One region of the Paenibacillus sp. LBL genome, then DNA from elsewhere that is predicted to be linked to it. Evidence: riboswitches for the same ligand, from Rfam matches in the RefSeq annotation. Region 1 holds a riboswitch; each other region holds the start of a gene.
What was found. A riboswitch is a leader RNA that binds a small molecule or an ion and turns the genes downstream of it on or off. The one in region 1 is predicted to bind ZMP and ZTP.

Region 1 (6,112 bases):
TCAGGAAGATGGCAGCCAGAACGCGCATGATCAGCTCCATAATGCCTGCCACCGTTGGAATAAAGCTCTGTCCCAAGCCTTGGAGGGTGAAGCGGTATATAAACAACAGCGACAGGAGTAAATAGGTGCTTCCGTTCGATAAGAAGTACAGCCTGCTGAGCGATAGCAATTCCTCCTGACCCTGACCGACAAACAGACTGACCGCGGCAGGACCCGCGAATATGACCAGCAATCCCACGGCGATGCTGAACGATCCCGAGAGCCAAATGCACTGTTTAACCCCCAGCCTGATTCGATCTATTCGGTTTGCCCCATAATTCTGAGCCGCAAACGTTGCCATCGTAATGCCAAAGGAGCTCATAGGCTGGGTCGCGAGCATATCAATTTTCTGAGCTGCGGTGTATGCAGCTACGGCGGTTGCACCGAGTCCATTCAGCGTAATCTGAAGAATGATGGCTCCGATCGCAATGATGGAGGCTTGGAAGCCCATGGGAAAGCCGATCCACATATGCTGGCGGATAAATGTCCAGTCTATGGACCAATCCGCGTTCTTGAACTGCAGCAGCGGTACTTTTTTGTGAATATAGATCAGACACAGCAAGCAGGAGAACAGCTGTGATACAACCGTCGCAAGTCCTGCTCCTGCTACGCCCATCTTGAATACAAGAATAAACAGCAGATCCAGTACAATATTCAGAATGCTTGCAACCACTAAGAAGAGCAGCGGCGTTCGGCTGTCCCCTAGCGCTCTGAGCAGATTGGCCAACAAGTTGAACAGAACGGCTGCGCCAACACCCCAGTTGATAACAATCAAATAGGAGTAGGCATCATCCAATATTTCAGCCGGCGTATTCATCATCTCAAGCACCGGTCTCGTAAACATCACACTGACAACGGTTAGAAAAATGGTGAAGACAAGGCTGATCCAGATGCTCGTGCCGACACTTTTACGGATACCTGCGATATCTTTTGCACCGAAGCGCTGAGCCGTTATGATGGACAATCCTGCGGTCAAGCCTTGGGCAAAACCGATGACAAAGAACAAAATGCTGCCTGTCGAACCTACGGCTGCAAGTGCGTCCACCCCAATTGTCCGTCCCACGATGAGTGTATCTGCCATATTGTAAAACTGCTGAAAAACATTACCGATTAAGAGCGGAATCGTAAACATCACGATCAGCTTGATCGGACTTCCCTGTGTCATATCTCTCATGTTATTTCTCCTATGCCTGTAGAGCGTTCTATTTATATGTTGAAATGAATCCCGTGATAAGGCCCCAAATGATGGGATTATCGGGATGTGGACCATCGTATTCCTGTGTATCTTATCATGAACGATCGTAAATTTCTGCATATTTATTATTAATTTTTAAATTACATATACTCGTCTCGGCACCACGGCACGGCAATAGCGAAACGGATGCTCGCGGCTGCTTCCTATAGAAATAGGCCAACCGGGAAGTGCCGGTTGACCTTAGAACATGATCAAGAGGGACAAGCAAGAAAGGTTACACTTTAAGCGATTAAACTTTTTCTACAGCAAGCATCTCCCATGCTTTTTTTGCACGTGAACGTGCCTCTTCTACATGGCTGGCCGTGGACAGCGCAACCGCGACGCGTCTTCCGACCTTGGTTACAGGCTTGCCAAAAATGCGCAGCTGAGTGTTCGGAACGGCAAGTGCCCGCTCAGCACCGGTAACCGTATAATGTTCCAGCTCTTTCGGTGCTTTCAACGGCCGGCTGGCTCCAGGCGTGATCCATTCGATCTCGGGTATCGGATACCCGAGAATGGCACGTACATGAAGCGCAAATTCGGACAGGTTTTGTGTGACAAGCGTAACCAAGCCGGTATCATGCGGCCTTGGAGATACTTCACTGAAGTACACTTTGTTCTCGGTCAAGAACAGCTCTACCCCAAACAATCCGAACCCGCCAAGCTCGTCGGTAATCGCCTTTGCTATACCTTTGGCTTCCTCAATCTGCTCTTCCGACATGTTATGCGGCTGCCAGGATTCGATGTAGTCTCCACTCTCCTGGATATGCCCGATTGGCGCGCAGTAGTTTGTCCCACTCACAGAGCGAACCGTCAGAAGTGTTATCTCGGATTGAAACGTAATAAATTCCTCAATGATCACTCTCCCGTTCTGCACCCGGCCGCCTTCCATGGCAATATTCCAGCAGGACGCGATCTCATCTACTGAGCGGCAGACACTCTGGCCTTTGCCGGATGAGCTCATAAGCGGTTTAATGACACACGGAAATCCCATCTCCCGCACAGCCTGAACAAACTCCTCATACGTATCGGCAAACCGATAACCCGCAGTCGGCAGCCCCAGCTTCTCCGACGCCAGTCGGCGGATGCCTTCCCGATCCATCGTCAGTTTCGCGGCTCTCGCGGTAGGAATAACGCGGTATCCCTCTTCCTCCAGCTTCACAAGCTCCGACGTTGCCAGTGCTTCAATCTCGGGAACGATCAAATCCGGCTTCTCCTGCTCTATGATCTCGCGCAGCTTATCCCCATCCAGCATATCAATGACATAACTGCGATGGGCGACATGCATGGCGGGAGCATCGGCATAACGATCAACGGCGATGGTTTCAACGCCCAGTCTCTGTGCCTCGATGACAACCTCTTTTCCCAGTTCTCCTGATCCTAGCAGCAGTATTTTCTTCGTTTTCAACATCGTTGTGATATCCCCTTTCTTTCATAGTTTCAGAGATGATAGAAGTCATTAGAATAATAAAAGAGGTAAGGGAAATAAGCTTCCCTTACCTCTGCCCAGGCGTACGGCCGTTGTCATCCATGTGCTCCCTCATGGTCCCCCATGCTACGCCAGTCACACATAAACCTATACATTGTTAGCTAAATCATACTTAATCTTTCCCTTAAATGCAATATCATCGGACAGAGCTTTTTCTAGGGTTTGGATATCATCATATCGATGAAATCTCTCTGCGCATGCGAGATCCATTTCTTAGGATGTATCACCATCTGTATGTCCAGTCGGATATCCGGATGGATAAAGGGAAGAACAGCCAGCTCTCCCCGCTTGATTTCCGCTTCGGCTACCATGCGGGGCAACAGCGAAATCCCCGAACCGGACATGACATAGCGCTTAATCGCTTCGGGATTGCCTAATTCCAATCCTATACGTAAGGGAACGCCGCGGGCACGAAGGACCTTTTCCAGCATGATACGATAATTGCAGCTATCCTCGGTCATAATCCATTCTACATCAGCCAGATGTTCAAGCTTAATGACGGGATGAACATGCAGAGGATGATTCGGGTGAGCGACCAGTAATAGAGGTTCCTCCCTGATTCGAATCCATGTTAAGGATGCATCAGACGGGTTATGTTCCAGCATGAGACCCATATCGTACTCGCCTTCCCTCACTTTACTCACAATGCGGTCTTCACGATCTGGCTGCAAACGAATGGAAAGATCCTCATATTGATGTCTCAGCCGATGTACGACCGGCGGAAGAAAATAAGCGGCTAACGAGTCGATGGTCCCTATCGATAAGGTGCCCCCGCCTTGTTTGGTCAGCTTTTCCTTCGACTGCTGGAACAGGTCCAGCATCTGAACTGCATACTTCAGAAGCTCCTCTCCGGACTTCGTCAACCGCAGACCTTTGCCGTATCGCTCAAACAGCTTGACGCCATATTCCTTCTCCAGCTTCTGAATCTGAGTGGTTACGCTGGATTGAGCATATCCTAACTCCTCCGCAGCTTTCGTGAAACTTTGACGATCCGCCACTTCCTTGAATGTTTGCAGGTAGATGAGTTCCATCTCGCTCTCCTTATCAATAATATTGATAATAATTATCTATTATTATAGATAACACTGATCCTGATTGCCATGATACAGTATAACCACAACCAATGAAATGGAGGAAGGGCCATGTTGAATGAGCAGCAGCTGCATGGAATTTATGTGCCTGTCATTACACCCTTTTCACAGGATTATGAGCTGGACCTTATTTCGTATCAACGTTATGTAGAGAACTTGTTAACCCATGACATTCAGGGTTTGGTCATCAACGGTACGACCGGCGAGGCGCCAACGGTTACGTGGGAGGAGGTTGTTCGGCTTACAGGGGAAACCCGGAGAATTCTGGGCAAGCGGCAATTGCCGCTGGTCATCGGTACAGGAACGAACGATACGGTCTCCAGCGTGAAACGGACGGAACAGGCAGCGCTTATCGGTGCCAATGCCGTATTGGTAGTCACACCTTACTACAGCCGTCCTTCAATAGAAGGGATCATGGAACACTTCCGTCAAGTGTCCGAGGTCGGTATACCGGTTATCTTGTATGAAGTTCCTTCGCGTACAGGTATCCGGCTGCCGGTCGATGCCATAAGAAGAATCATGGATCTGCCTGGTGTGATTGGCATGAAGGATAGCACCTCAAGTACGGAGTTAATGAAGGAATTATCACAGAATCGTACGAAGCCTGTTCTATGCGGGGATGATATTCACTTCCAGGAAATGCTGTATCATGGCGCTTCCGGCGGGATTCTGGCGTCTGCCAACTTGAATACCGAGGCCTACATTCGCATGTATCAATTAGCTGCCCAAGGGGACTATTTTCGGTCTGAACTGGAATTTGAAGTGCTGATTCCGTGTATTCAGAAGCTGTTCGCAGAATCTAATCCCGTTCCACTCAAATGGCTGCTCGCCAAGCAAGGGCTCATCTCTAATGACACTCTTCGTCTGCCGATGGCACCCATTTCGGAGGAGCTAAAGCTATCCTTTGAAAAGGTCCTGCGAAATCTGTTCTTTCACACGCGTTGAGCAGTAAGTTGCTCTAAGAAAAAGGCAAGGAGGATTTGTTGCCTTGCCTTTTCTGTATGGCGGGCAGCCAAAGCCAAAGATCAATAGAATAGGATTGATGAAAGATAGGGACCAACATATAATATGGGTAACTTCGATCCTTGCAGATATTTGAGAGGAGACTTGCAGTGCTGCCCTATCCCAACCAAAATCCTGATTTTGCTTTTGAACAAGCTGTAATTGGAATGGCAATTGTTTCACTTGATGGAACTCTACTTAAGGCCAATACGGCACTAAGTGATCTATTGGGTTACACGCAGCAAGCGTTAACTGCCGGGGCGCAGCAAGCGGAAAGCATACGCATGCTATTGAATTGTATCGTTCAGAACGTAAAGGCGTCTCAAGATCATCAGCAATCCATAAACCCTTTTGAACATACCTATCATCATCCAGAGAAGCACATGCTCTACCTCAACATACATACCGGGATTGAGCTGGATACGGAGAAGAATCCCAAGTCGTACTGGGTACAGCTTGAGGATCGAACCCTGCACCGTCAGCTTATGGAGCGGCTCGAACAGAAGGAACAGAAACTCTTCGAGAAAGAACATACATTCCTGCAGCTGCTGGAGATTCTCCCCCTCTCAGTACTCATCACCAAGAAGGGTATTGTCCAGTACGTTAATCCCGCAGCGCTCAGAATGGTAAAAGCCACGCATCCCCGTGATGTTCTTGGCATTTCAACAGATGTAGTGGTCGATGTATCGTCTCATAATGACCTGATCAAGCGCCGTATGCGATATGAGAAAGATGGGGTTATTGGAAGCGTCAACTATCTGATCCGCTGCCTGGACGGGCAAGAGAAGATTGTCAGCGGCTGCACGATAATGGTCCATTATGAAGGTGATACAGCCGCCTTGGGCATCTTCAAAGACATCACCGAGCAGCGGATGGAAGAGGACCGCGTAATGCAGTCTGAGAAGCTAACGACCGCTGGACAGCTGGCCGCAGGAATCGCCCATGAAATCAGGAATCCGTTAACATCCATTAACGGATTCGTGAAGCTGCTGCGATCTTCGGAAAGCAGCAACGAGCTATATTTTGAAATTATTGAATCGGAGCTTAAACGCATTGAGCTGATTGTCAACGAACTGCTGGTGCTCTCCAAGCCGCAAGGGGTTCATGTCAGCGGTCCAATCGAAGTACTGCCGATTCTGGAGCAGATTATTACACTGATGAAGGTTCAAGCCGCACTCAAAAATATCGAAATCATTCCTCATTACCCGGATGTCCCGATATCCGTTCAGGGTGAGGTCAATCAGCTTAAGCAAGTCT
Region 2 (6,112 bases), on a different contig from region 1:
CACCGGCTAGACCTAGGTTTTCCATTTTCGCCTATATTGATGCTATCCGCAGTCGCCTGACTGGAAAAATATGAGCAAAGCAATCTGGCCAGAATGTTTATAGCTCTGAAAAGGACCCCACCTGCATCAGGCGGGGTCCTCTTATCATAAGCCTCTGGAACGGACTAAACTGTGATTAATATTTCATTTCGGCATAGAGAGGGTATTGATCTGTAAGCTCAGCCACCATACGGCCTGCTTGTTCAAGGGTCGCCTCGTCTTTAGGCTGCTTCAATGTCATGGCAATAACCTTCGCGATGGTAACCATCGCCTTCTCATCCATGCCGCGGGAAGTTACCGCAGGCGTACCGATGCGAATACCGCTCGTTACAAACGGACTCGTCGGATCGAACGGGATGGCGTTCTTGTTCACGGTGATGCCGATGGAATCCAGCACCTTCTCCGCGTCCTTGCCTGTGATATCCAGATTGCGGGTATCAATCAGCATCAGATGGTTATCGGTTCCGCCGGAAACGATGTTCAGCCCTTCCTCGATCAGGGTATCGGCCAGAACTTTTGCGTTCTTCACCACATGCTCCGCATAGGTCTTGAAGGACGGATCCAATGCTTCACCAAGGGCCACAGCCTTGGAAGCAATGACATGCATCAGCGGTCCGCCCTGGGAACCCGGGAATACCGCTTTATCGATCGCTTGTGCCCAAGCTTTTTTGCACAGAATCATACCGCCGCGAGGCCCGCGAAGCGTCTTATGCGTTGTGGTGGTAACAAAATGAGCATGTGGAACCGGACTCGGATGAAGACCCGCCGCAACAAGACCTGCAATATGAGCCATATCGACCATGAATAACGCACCAACGTCGTTCGCGATGGCCGCAAGTTTTTCAAAATCAATGATACGTGGGTAGGCACTTGCTCCAGCCACGATCATGCGAGGACGATGCTTGAAGGCCGCTTTGCGAACTTCATCGTAATCGATCAGGAACGTATCTTCTTGCACGCCGTAAGCAACGAAGTTGTACAGAAGGCCCGAAGCGTTAACAGGACTTCCGTGAGTCAAATGGCCGCCATGAGCGAGGTTCATGCCAAGAACGGTATCTCCAGGCTTGAGCGCAGCCAAATACACCGCCATGTTCGCTTGTGCACCGGAATGCGGCTGCACGTTCACATGCTCGGCACCGAACAATTCCTTGGCACGGTCACGGGCGATATCCTCCACGATATCCACACGCTCACAACCACCGTAGTAGCGTTTGCCAGGGTAGCCTTCCGCATATTTATTCGTCAGCACGGTCCCCATTGCTTCCATAACCGCTTCGCTGACAATATTCTCCGAGGCGATCAGCTCAATATTGCTGCGTTGACGCTTCAGTTCCAAATCCATTGCTTCCAGTACAGCCGGGTCATTCTTCCGCAAATGTTCCATCATGTTCATATCCTCCCATAATCCATCGTTATTTTGGTTGCCAAATTAAAACTACAGATATAACAAATAACAAAAAAGCGAGCTTTCATTCGAATCAATCGCACTGCGCCCCATCATCCTTCTGCTCGAACCGGTACACCGCACGCTCCCCGCCAATCAGCTTCGGCCGGGTATAGGCAGCCGTAACGCGAGCCTCACCAACATAACGCACGCTTGGCCGGAAAGGTACCGCCACTCGCCGCAAATGCATGCCGATCAGCGTCTCGCCAATATCGACTCCTGCATGAGCTTCAATGGATTCCGCAAGGCAAGGCTCCTTCATGCTGCGATAGGCCGCCGAAGCCATAGATCCGCCTGCTCCCGGTATGGGAACAGCCGCCACTTCCGTCAAGCGCAGCCGCTCAAGCAGATCGCGCTCCATGACAAGTGCACGGTTCAAATGCTCACAGCATTGATAAGCCACAGCAAAACCGAACTCCGCTTGAACTTCGGCGATGCCTTGGAGAAGCTGCTGCGCAGTCTCAAGCGCGCCGCCTGTACCGATCCGGCGGCCGACCACTTCGCTGGTGCTGGCCCCGATGACCAGAACTTTACCCGGGCCCAAAACAGCCGCTTCGGCCAGTTCGCGGACAATGCCCGCTGTCTGTTCATTCAAGGAAATCTTGGAGATGTCCGTCATGTCACAGTCCTCCCGATGTTTTTTTCACAGAAGCACTTCATTCCCTCATCACGATAAGCCGCGATGAATAACATACTGATCGACACGAACTATCGCAATCCGTTCTTCAGGTAACGCTCCTCGATGGCTTTGATCTTGTTCACTCGGCCGACATGGCGTTCGCCTTGGCTGAAATCCGTTGTCAGCCATGCGCTTACGATCTCTGCTGCAAGTCCGGGACCGACTACGCGTTCACCCAGTGCAATCACATTGCTGTCATTATGTTCGCGCGTCGCTTTTGCCGAGAACACATCATGGGTCAGCGCGCAGCGGATACCGGGCACCTTGTTGGCCGCGATACTCATGCCAATCCCTGTACCGCAGATCAGAATGCCGCGATCCGCTTCACCCGAGACCACCTTCTCGCACACCGGAAGCGCATAATCGGGATAATCCACAGAATCGGAGCAGCCGCAGCCAAGATCCTCCACCTCATGTCCCAGACCCCGAATGACCTCCACGATCTCCTCTTTCAGACGAATGCCGGCATGATCCGTACCCAATGCGATTTTCATCTATGAAAAACCCCCTCGTATGTTCGCTTTTGCGTTTTAGCTTGTTCCATTATAACTCAAATTCCGCGCAAAAGACGAAAAAAGAGCAGTCGGCGCACGTGTTGTGCTCCAAATGCTCTTTGCCCAGGCGACCGGCCGTATATTCCGATGCTCCATCGTGGTTTCATCCACTTCGTCGCCAGTTACACCGGATCCTTTGTTTTTCACCTTCATCTTAAATCAATACGGGGTGAAAGGCAAGCGGCTTTTTAGCCCAATTATACGCTCGCTTCTAAACACAAAGGGGTCGCCCTATTTATGCCGCTCGGACTCCAGCTTGTCCAGCAATCGGAATAACGCCGTCCGAATTTCGGCCGCTGTCGCTTCGTATTCTTCCCGCGAACCGCCGAACGGATCGGAAATATCAAAGCTCGGAATGCGCTGACGCAGCTCAATCAGGCGTTCCCGATCGCTGTCACTTACATCCCTTCCGAGAGATCGGGCCAGCTCCAGCGTTGCATATAGGCTATCCTGCTCCTGCAGATCTTCGAGCACCCTGCGGTCATCCTCAACGAATTCCTTCAGCGTGTGCATCTTGTCTGCCGCATGCGGAAACTGACGAATGGCATACTGCTTATGCGACTGGGTCAACGTAAGAATCAGATCTGCCCACTCTACCAGTTGCGCCGTCAGAGGTTTGGACACCAAGCGGTCCTGGATATCCTGATCCCGAAGTATCGATTCCGCGTGATGGGACACCGGCATTCCATCCACGGCCGATACACCTGCCGAACGAATCTCCAGCGGAGTTCCCCGCTGCTTGGACAGCTTGCGCAGCATCCCTTCAGCCATTGGACTGCGGCAAGTATTTCCCGTGCAAACAAACAGTATATTTTTCACAGTCCCGTTCCTCCTGTTAGTAGGTTCTTTGGGGATATTGTATCAAATATTGCGTTAAATGATAAACATGATGCCGAAGATGACCAAAATGAGTCCTCCGAGCATCTCGCCATACTCCCCCAGCTTATCGCTTACCTGGCGACCCAGCAGCAAGCCGAGAATCGACATCAAGCCGCCCACGATACCGAAAGAGACCACAATCAACCAAACATCATCCACGAACATGCCAAGCGAAACCCCCACCGAGAACGAATCGATGCTGACGCTGAGGGAAAACAGCAGCATGGCCAAAAAGGCGGTTGGATGAATTCGCTGGCCTTCTCCGCCACGCAAGGCATTATAAATCATATGTCCACCCAGCAGGAGCAGCAGCCCACCGGCTGCAAGCCCTGTAACGTGGCCCAATAATATTCCCACATAATGGCCGGCAAATAAACCCAGCAGGGGCATTAGCATATGAAACAGCGCAATCATGAAACTAATGCCCAGCATATAGCCAAGGCGCATGCCGCTTCTCATCCCGACTCCGATTCCAAGCGAAAATGCGTCTAGCCCGAGTGCAACCGCCATCAGCAGAATCGCCGCAAGCTGTCCCGATTGGACAGACGCCTCCAACATGCTCATTCCCCCAAGTCCCATGGTCTTGTACACCATATGCGGACAAGGGTTAAATGATTCCAAAACCGTTTATTCGACTGGGGAATCCCGGCAAAGCCTCCCCTTTCTCTTGCAGATTACGAGAAAGGATTGAGAGAATCACTCACAAACTGGTGCCAGGACTTGGAGTTCAATCTACATTGATGATGTGGTGTCCCGCGGCCTTCAGCAGCCGGTTCATGACGGCTGCGCCAACGCCCCGATCCGGGCACGCTTCGGCCAGGATGAAGGTCGCGCCTTCGTCATCGAAGTGACGAAGGCCGGCGTACAGCCGGCGGGCCGCTTCCTCCGGCGCGGCCAGGCTGCCGAGCGAGACGGCAACGTCCGCGCGGTAGTGGCCGATGTGCTCGTCGAACGACAGCACACCGGTCACTTCTCCGCGCCGGGCGGCCGCCTCAAGCTCGGCCGCAATGCGTGCCGACACGGCGTCGGCACGCGGGCCCTGCACCACGCACATCGCACCCTTCGGTGCGTAGTGCGTGTACTTCATGCCCGGCGAGCGCGGCGCCGGGCCTTCCGCCTCCCCGGCGGCGCGCTGCAGCGCCGGGTCGAGGCGCACGCTTGCCGCTACGGCGGCAAGCTGCTCGGCCGTGACGCCGCCGGGGCGGAGCACCGTCACGGCGCCATCCTCGCCGACCTGCACAACGGTCGACTCGACGCCCACCCCGGCAGGGCCGCCGTCAAGCACGCCGTCAATGTAACCGGCGAGATCTGCCAGCACATGGCTGGCCAGCGTCGGGCTCGGCCGGCCCGAGCGGTTGGCGCTCGGTGCAGCAAGCGGACGCCCTGCAGCGCTGATCAGGGCAAGCGCAACGCTGTGATCAGGCATCCGCACAGCAACGGTATCCAGACCAGCGGTTACACGCGGTGACACAGCGTCCCGCTTCACGGGTAGTACCAGCGACAAAGGTCCGGGCCAAAAGGAGTCCATCAGCGCCCTTTCCGTTTCGTTCACATGCTGGACCAAACCCTCAAGCTGCGCAAGCTCCGAAATATGGACAATCAACGGATTGTCCGCCGGACGCCCCTTCGCGGCAAAGATGCGCTCCACCGCTTCGGTATTGCCCGCATCGGCACCGAGGCCATACACCGTTTCGGTCGGAAACGCCACCGTGCCGCCCTGGGCCAACACCAACCCGGCTTCCTGAAGCTCCGGCTCCGCCGCCATTTTCAAGCTCTCCTGGAAGAGCGAGGTTGGTACATGCCAAACCTTGGTTGTTGTCTCTGAATTATGGATGCCGCCATTCCGCTGTCCTTGTTGCAATACGTCATTTCCGTTCTGTTCCATACCTACCCCAAGCTTTCTGTATATAAAATATATAAACATCAAATTCCGTTTTGCGCTTACTTCAAAAATAAAAAGTGCTTTGGTTCTTCAGTCCCGTGCCAGTTCCAATCGAAACCAGTCGCGCCAAAGAGAAAGCACTCTTCTATACTAAAGTTTATCATACACCGTCAGGATTGAACATCAATCCGCTCCTAATCCTTAAAACAGGCTCGCCACCCAATTCCAAATCCCCAGAAACATATCCCACAGAAAGAACCGAACTTCAGGTTTACTATCGCCTGCATTCTTCGGAGTTTCCTCCTGAGGCGTTTCGCCAGCGTCGGCAGAAGCCGTTTGGACACCCGTGTCAACGGATTGTGCCGCAGCATCCCCGCTGCCGCCATCAATGAAGCAGAGCGGCGGGAACAAAACACACCACCAGTTTTGGCCTTGGCCTTCGCCTAAAGTGATCCGCAGCGCATCATAGTCGCCGGCCGGATAGACCGTTCCCCCGTACAGCTTGGTTGGGAACGGCACTACGCCAAGCTCCACTTGATAACTGTAGGTAATGCCTCTTTTTCTCAATTCTTCCCCTACCAGCTGACGGATTTCCGGAAGATGCTGACGGGTTTCTTCTTTGGCATCTTCAAGGC
Region 3 (6,112 bases), 230 kb from region 1:
CGAAATTTAATGCTGCAGCATGAACAACATAAATCAGGAGGGCAAGGATATGGCCAAGGCAAAAGTACCAAAGAGACCTACTAGAGATGAGTTTGTACTTGAAGAGCTCGGCAATCAACTTACAGAAGCTTACCAAGAGGAATCTGTGATTGTATTAACGGTATGGGGATGGGAAGAGACGGTTCGCGGACAAATCGATCAAATGGACTCCCGAACAGGGAAGGTACATATGAAACATAATGGTGAGGTTACTAAAGTTTCATTTATGGACATCATGGAAGTGAATTATCCCCGGGAATAAATTATGATTCTATCGGAATTACGCATGTGTTTAAACTACCAGTTACCGCAAGGGGTGTCTCATAAGATCTTAGATCTTGTGAGATGCCCCTGTTCCTGCTGGAAGATGCTCCATGTATGAAACGTTTCTCCCATCGCGGTTGCACTCACATCTCTTGGGATTATTTCCACATGATTTTCACTTTATTGCACCACGCCGCTCAGTAAGTCCTCCCATTCCTGTACGATGCGCGTTTTATCCAGACGATGGCCGATGAGTGTGAGATATCCGCGCTGCAGCCGCAGGGTGCTTGGTTGGCATTCCAGCTGTGAACCCGCCCACTGAACAAGTGTGGGGCCAGTCGAGAGCTGAATATAGCCTTTGGCTCGTATCAGGCTGGACCTGCGCGCGGTCAAAAAGGCTTCGATCACACTTATGCGAAGCGGGATAGGGGTTGGCGCGGATAACGTTAAGGTATCCAGACCCGAGAAGGAGGGATTTGTCTGCTCTGACTCCACTCCATGTTGATGGCGGTGATTCGCGAATATTGGGGCTCCCTGGGGATGAGGCTCATGTTTGAGGGCCTCTTCACTCCATGGTGTGTCTTGAATTTGATCTGTGAGAACATCCGCTGGCAGTGAGAATTCACGAAACACTTCCAGCTCATCTATACGGCTGTAATCGGTCACGGACAGGCTTGCGGCCGTGTTTATTTTTCGTATGGAAGTGATGACCTTGTTGAGATGTTTCTCTTCGCATTCACCCGCTTTGTTAAGGATGATAGTATCCGCGAAGCTGATTTGTCCCCGTAGGGTACGGACCAGTTCGCGGCTGGATGCGAAGAAGCTGTTGTATTCCAGAAATTTGCTGCCGTCGGCCAAAGCGATTTTGCGCTGGATCGATATGCGATCCACAAGGGACGGATCCTGCAGATCCTCAAGAATCTGCTCAGGGTTCGCGACTCCGGTGGTCTCAATAAATATGAGATCAGGTTTCTGATCTAACAGGGTGTTCAGAGCTTGCCCAAGCTCGCTTCGTTTGGTGCAGCAGATGCAGCCGTCAAGCAGCTTCTCGATCGGAAGATCCGGCATTTCGCCGGATACGATAGCCCCATCCACGTCCTGATCGCCCATCTCGTTCATCAATACGGCTGTCTTCCACTGCTGCTTGGCGGCATAATCCAGCAGTCTGAGCAGCAGCGTTGTTTTGCCGCTTCCCAAAAAACCGCTAATCATAATTACAGGCACTTTGCTCATCGGTTCCTTACCTCCCGGTATCTTTAATATTGGAATACAGTTCATCAAACTCCGCCACGGAGTCCGCATTTGTAAAAATGTACGGGGATGCCGGCTGCTCAATCCGTTGAATTTTTTCGGCTTGCACTTGAAGAGTTTTCTCACCATTTAGGGTACTCACCTGGATCGTGCCATCGATCTGAACCCATGTGTCATTGTCAAAAGACGAAGCATTCGCGCCGCGGACAATAATGCCAAACGGGATGGCGTCAGCGGTGCAGCACATGACAAGGAATCGGCTGACGGCAAACGTGTCTATTAACATATGTTTATCCCGATGGACGAAACCTTGGACTGTAATGGATTTTCCTTGAAACTGCTGTTTATACATATCGATGGCACCGACGGTCTCCGAGAAAATGTCAGGTTCAACCGAAATGACGGAAAGCGTATATAAACGCTTGGCGAGCTCTGCGAATTCCACGCTGTAGATGTCCTTGGCAATAAACAGCTCCTGCTGCGAGGCGTCTTGGGTCGCCGATTGATCAGCAGATAGAGAGTGGTTATTTGTCTCAGAGGCTGCAGAGGCGTTCTGGTCCTCGGCCTTACGGCGGACATCCGGGTTCGGATAGGTGTAGATCATGCCTTTTTTGGAAGCCATGTCGCTTCCAAGAGCTTGATTCGGCAGAAGCTGGCCGAACAGCAGCGGTACTGCGAACAACCCGTAGACGGTCATGTTTTTGACAAAGCCGTTAGGCAGGGGATGCTCGCAATCACACACTTCTCCGGTATCACCCCCAAGAGCGTGCCACAGCATACCGAATGCAATGAATAGAAGCGGGACCGGACAGAGCAGCAGCAGGGTCTGCATGTGTGGAGCCAGGTAATAATGAAGAGAATCTGTAGCATTCAGATGCATGATATAGAAGGCAAGAGCTGCAATGAGCAGCGACCGAAGCACATAATGGCCCCGTATAGCCAAGCTGGAAATCATCGTTTACATCAGCCTCCTCCCCAATAAGCTAACCTCGAAACAGAGCATCAACGGCTATAGAGCCGATAAAGACCAGCGTGATAACCAGCAGGCTTAGACCGATTACGAATTTGGTCTTGAACGTAGCGGACAGCATAAGCAAGCTTTTGAAATCCAGCATCGGGCCGAGAACAAGAAAGGAAACCAGCGGACCGACCGAAAAGCTGTGCGTGAACGCAGACGCGACAAAGGCATCCGAAGTCGAGCAGAGCGACAATATAAACGCAAACCCCATCATGAACAGATAAGAGGCGGCAGGACCGTTTCCTAATGCCAACAATTCATCCCTTGGAATGAAGGATTGGATACAGGCGGTCAAGAACGCGCCAAGAACCAGATACTTGGTCATTTCAATTAATTCGTCTCCGGCGTGAACAAACATGCTCCTCCATGTTTTAGGGTGCTCATGCATTTTCCGTCCCCCATTGACGGAGCCCTGTTCGGTAAACTCCTGAAAGGATCGCTTGAGCGGATTATGTTTGGAGAATACATATACGATTAAACCTATCGTCACGGCAACGGCCAATGCTAGTCCCATCCGGCCGATCACCACTTCGGGATGCGAGCGGAAGGCCATGATGGTTGCGGCGAACACGACCGGATTCAGTATGGGGCCGCTGAGGATAAAGGTGACAGCGATGTAGGCAGGCATTCCTTTTAACATCAACCTTCGGACGACCGGTATCATCCCGCATTCACATATGGGAAGCACGATGCCCAGCATGGAAGCAAACAAGACGCCGATGAGCGGATTTTTGGGTATAAGACGGCGCACCCATTGCTCTTTTACAAACATTTGCAGAAGGGACGAGAGCAGCACGCCTAGCAAAACAAAAGGTAGCGCCTCAAGGAAGATGCCAGTAAAAATGGTTTTGACCTGCTGCATGTCAAGGATTTCGACGAGCCTGGAACCAGAACCATTTTGGAGCCATATCGTTAAGACCGGAATCACGAAGACAAGCGGCAGGATGAAGGGCAGCATTTTAAATACAACGGGATGTCTCATCAAGTCCTCCTGAAGCGAAATGTTCTTAGCACATTCTATGCTTGGACAATCGGCAACATACGTGTTTTTAATAATTTAATCAAAAAGATTACGATTTGGAACGGGCGCATCATCCTGGTAGCGTGAAGTCCAAAGTCATGGTATATTAAAAAAAGTTATCTATGTGTTACTGGCGTAACTTGGGTCACCAAGAGGGAGCACATAGGATCATATGCCGTACGCCTGGGCAAGAGGTAAGGAGACAGAGATGTCGCCTTGCCTCTTTATGTTTATTACAATAACAATGGCGAAGGAGCGGATGTGCAATGAGTAAGGAACCTGTGATTTTGGATGGAAAGCTGGTATCCGACGATATCAAGGCCAAGCTGGCCGTGAAGGTGCAGGAGCTTAAGGAGAAAGGGGTAACCCCTTGCCTGGCAACGATATTGGTAGGAGAAGATCCGGCTTCGGCAACCTATGTGCGAATGAAGGGAAATGCCTGTGAGCGGCTTGGAATTATATCTAAAAAAGTGGTGCTAGACGAGTCGACAACAACGGAGGAACTGATGGCAGCCATTCAAGAGCTGAATGAGGATCCCAATGTTCACGGCATTCTGCTGCAGCATCCGGTACCCCATCATATCGATGAACGAGCGGCTTTTGATACCATCCATATTGAAAAAGATGTGGACGGGGTCACCACGCTTGGGTTCTCGCAAAATGCGTTTGGTTTTGCCGAATATCCTTCCTGTACGCCTGCGGCGATACTTGCGATTATGGATTATTACAACCTGCCGATTGAAGGGAAACATGCCGTCATTGTTGGACGCAGTCCGATTCTCGGCAAGCCGGTATCGATGATGCTGCTGAATCGCAATGCTACGGTTACGATCTGTCATTCGAGAACGAAGGATCTCGCCAATATTGTCTCGCAGGCGGATATTGTTGTTGCTGCCGTAGGCAAACCCAATTTTATTCAAGGGAACTGGATCAAGCCGGGGGCCGTTGTATTGGATGCAGGCTATAACAAAGGGAATATCGGTGACTGCGATTATGAAGCTTGCGCGAAGGCTGCTTCCGCGATTACGCCGGTACCTGCCGGCGTGGGTCCTGTTACGATTGCTACGCTGCTGAAGCATACCGTAGAATCGGCTGAGCGAACCGTGCAAGTCTAAGGGGAAAGCCATAGACCATCTACATGTTAAGTTAAGGGGAACCAAGAATAATCCCCTTCGAATCGCTTTATCAACGCCAAAGTTTGGATCTTAGAGAGGTATGGTCTATAAAATGATAGGCCCTAGGCCTGCAATTTCACGGACGCCCGGAGGTCATGGTATAGTTAGAGAAATGCGAAATCGAAGGGGAGAGCTTCATGCATACACGAATCAAAGCCTGTTGTGCGGCTCCGGTGATCAGTGAATGAAGAACACGATCGCCGATATCGCTCACAAAGCCGGAGTTGCCAAAAGCACGGTCTCCCGTTTCTTAAACGGAGGATCCGTAAGCCATGCGACACGCCGAAAGATTGAGCAGGTCATTCAGGAAACCGGCTATATTCCGAATTCTTTTGCACAGAGCTTAAAAGCGAAAAAAACCAGTATGATCGGCACCATTATGCCGCGTCTGGACTCATTTTCCGCATCGCAGACCGTGGCCGGAATGGACGAAGAACTAAGGGAACACGGATATCAGCTTCTCATCATTAATGCAAGCCAGGATTTATCCCGAGAGATTGAGGCGCTGTATGACCTCGCCAGACAAAAAATATCAGGGATCATTCTATTCGCCACACAGGTGACGGAGACGCATCTTGCCGCGATTAAAGAGATCGGCATTCCCGTTCTTCTGCTCGGACAACAGCACAAGGATGTTCACAGCATGATTTATAACGACTATGCCGCAGGCTATGACATGGGGCGTTATGTACTGTCCAAGGGACATCGTAACATAGCTTATATTGGTGTTACGGAAAAAGACGTTGCAGTTGGGGTCAAACGAAAGGAAGGATTTCTGAAAGCGGTGAGCGAGCATGTTGGTGTGGAAGTGAATCTCGATCTCTATGAAAGTGGATTTAAAATGTCAGATGGCGTTCAGACCGCGTTGACGATTTTCCAATCTAATCGAACGCTGCCAACGGCGGTGGTCTGCGCCACGGACAACATCGCGCTTGGCGTGATGAAAGCTGCGCATATGAAGGGCATTCAAATTCCCAGCGAACTCTCCGTTACCGGATTTGGCGGATACGATGTAACCGAGGTGATTCACCCCGGATTGACCACGGTTAAATATGGATATTTTCAAGCGGGGCACCTCGCTGCACAGCATATTATCAAGCTGGTCAACGACGAGCCTGCGGATCTCCTGACGGTCATGAATTGCGAGATGATTCATCGGGAAAGCGTTGACAATCTGAATTAGTTATTTTATACTAAAAACGGAACCGGTTCCAACTCAGGCGTTTGCTGCTTGTAATGGAACTGAGTTCATTATTTTTAAACTTGATTGGAACCGGTTCCACTATGATTGGTTTTGTTCACGTACACCTGCAGCACGTCTGTTTGATTCTTTAGTTAGCCCAT

Region 2: another riboswitch for ZMP and ZTP. It lies ahead of rpiB (ribose 5-phosphate isomerase B); the one in region 1 lies ahead of purT (phosphoribosylglycinamide formyltransferase 2).
Region 3: another riboswitch for ZMP and ZTP. It lies ahead of M2277_RS06070 (bifunctional 5,10-methylenetetrahydrofolate dehydrogenase/5,10-methenyltetrahydrofolate cyclohydrolase); the one in region 1 lies ahead of purT (phosphoribosylglycinamide formyltransferase 2).

What each region holds. Positions count from the first base shown of each region.
Region 1 is NZ_JARXYU010000002.1:405,678-411,789, reverse strand. It holds gene M2277_RS06950 (MATE family efflux transporter) at 1-1,213, opposite strand, end outside; gene purT (phosphoribosylglycinamide formyltransferase 2) at 1,524-2,684, opposite strand; ZMP/ZTP riboswitch at 2,771-2,851, opposite strand; gene M2277_RS06940 (LysR family transcriptional regulator) at 2,918-3,793, opposite strand; gene dapA (4-hydroxy-tetrahydrodipicolinate synthase) at 3,905-4,798, shown strand; gene M2277_RS06930 (PAS domain-containing sensor histidine kinase) at 4,966-6,112, shown strand, end outside.
Region 2 is NZ_JARXYU010000008.1:167,420-173,531, reverse strand. It holds gene M2277_RS18540 (serine hydroxymethyltransferase) at 176-1,426, opposite strand; gene M2277_RS18535 (TIGR01440 family protein) at 1,518-2,102, opposite strand; gene rpiB (ribose 5-phosphate isomerase B) at 2,192-2,656, opposite strand; ZMP/ZTP riboswitch at 2,771-2,852, opposite strand; gene M2277_RS18525 (low molecular weight protein arginine phosphatase) at 2,948-3,535, opposite strand; gene M2277_RS18520 (manganese efflux pump MntP) at 3,590-4,153, opposite strand; gene M2277_RS18515 (L-threonylcarbamoyladenylate synthase) at 4,323-5,480, opposite strand; gene spoIIR (stage II sporulation protein R) at 5,679-6,112, opposite strand, start outside.
Region 3 is NZ_JARXYU010000002.1:176,209-182,320, forward strand. It holds gene M2277_RS06050 (YolD-like family protein) at 50-301, shown strand; gene M2277_RS06055 (CobW family GTP-binding protein) at 484-1,536, opposite strand; gene M2277_RS06060 (TIGR03943 family putative permease subunit) at 1,544-2,509, opposite strand; gene M2277_RS06065 (permease) at 2,538-3,554, opposite strand; ZMP/ZTP riboswitch at 3,710-3,789, shown strand; gene M2277_RS06070 (bifunctional 5,10-methylenetetrahydrofolate dehydrogenase/5,10-methenyltetrahydrofolate cyclohydrolase) at 3,860-4,708, shown strand; gene M2277_RS06075 (LacI family DNA-binding transcriptional regulator) at 4,953-5,951, shown strand.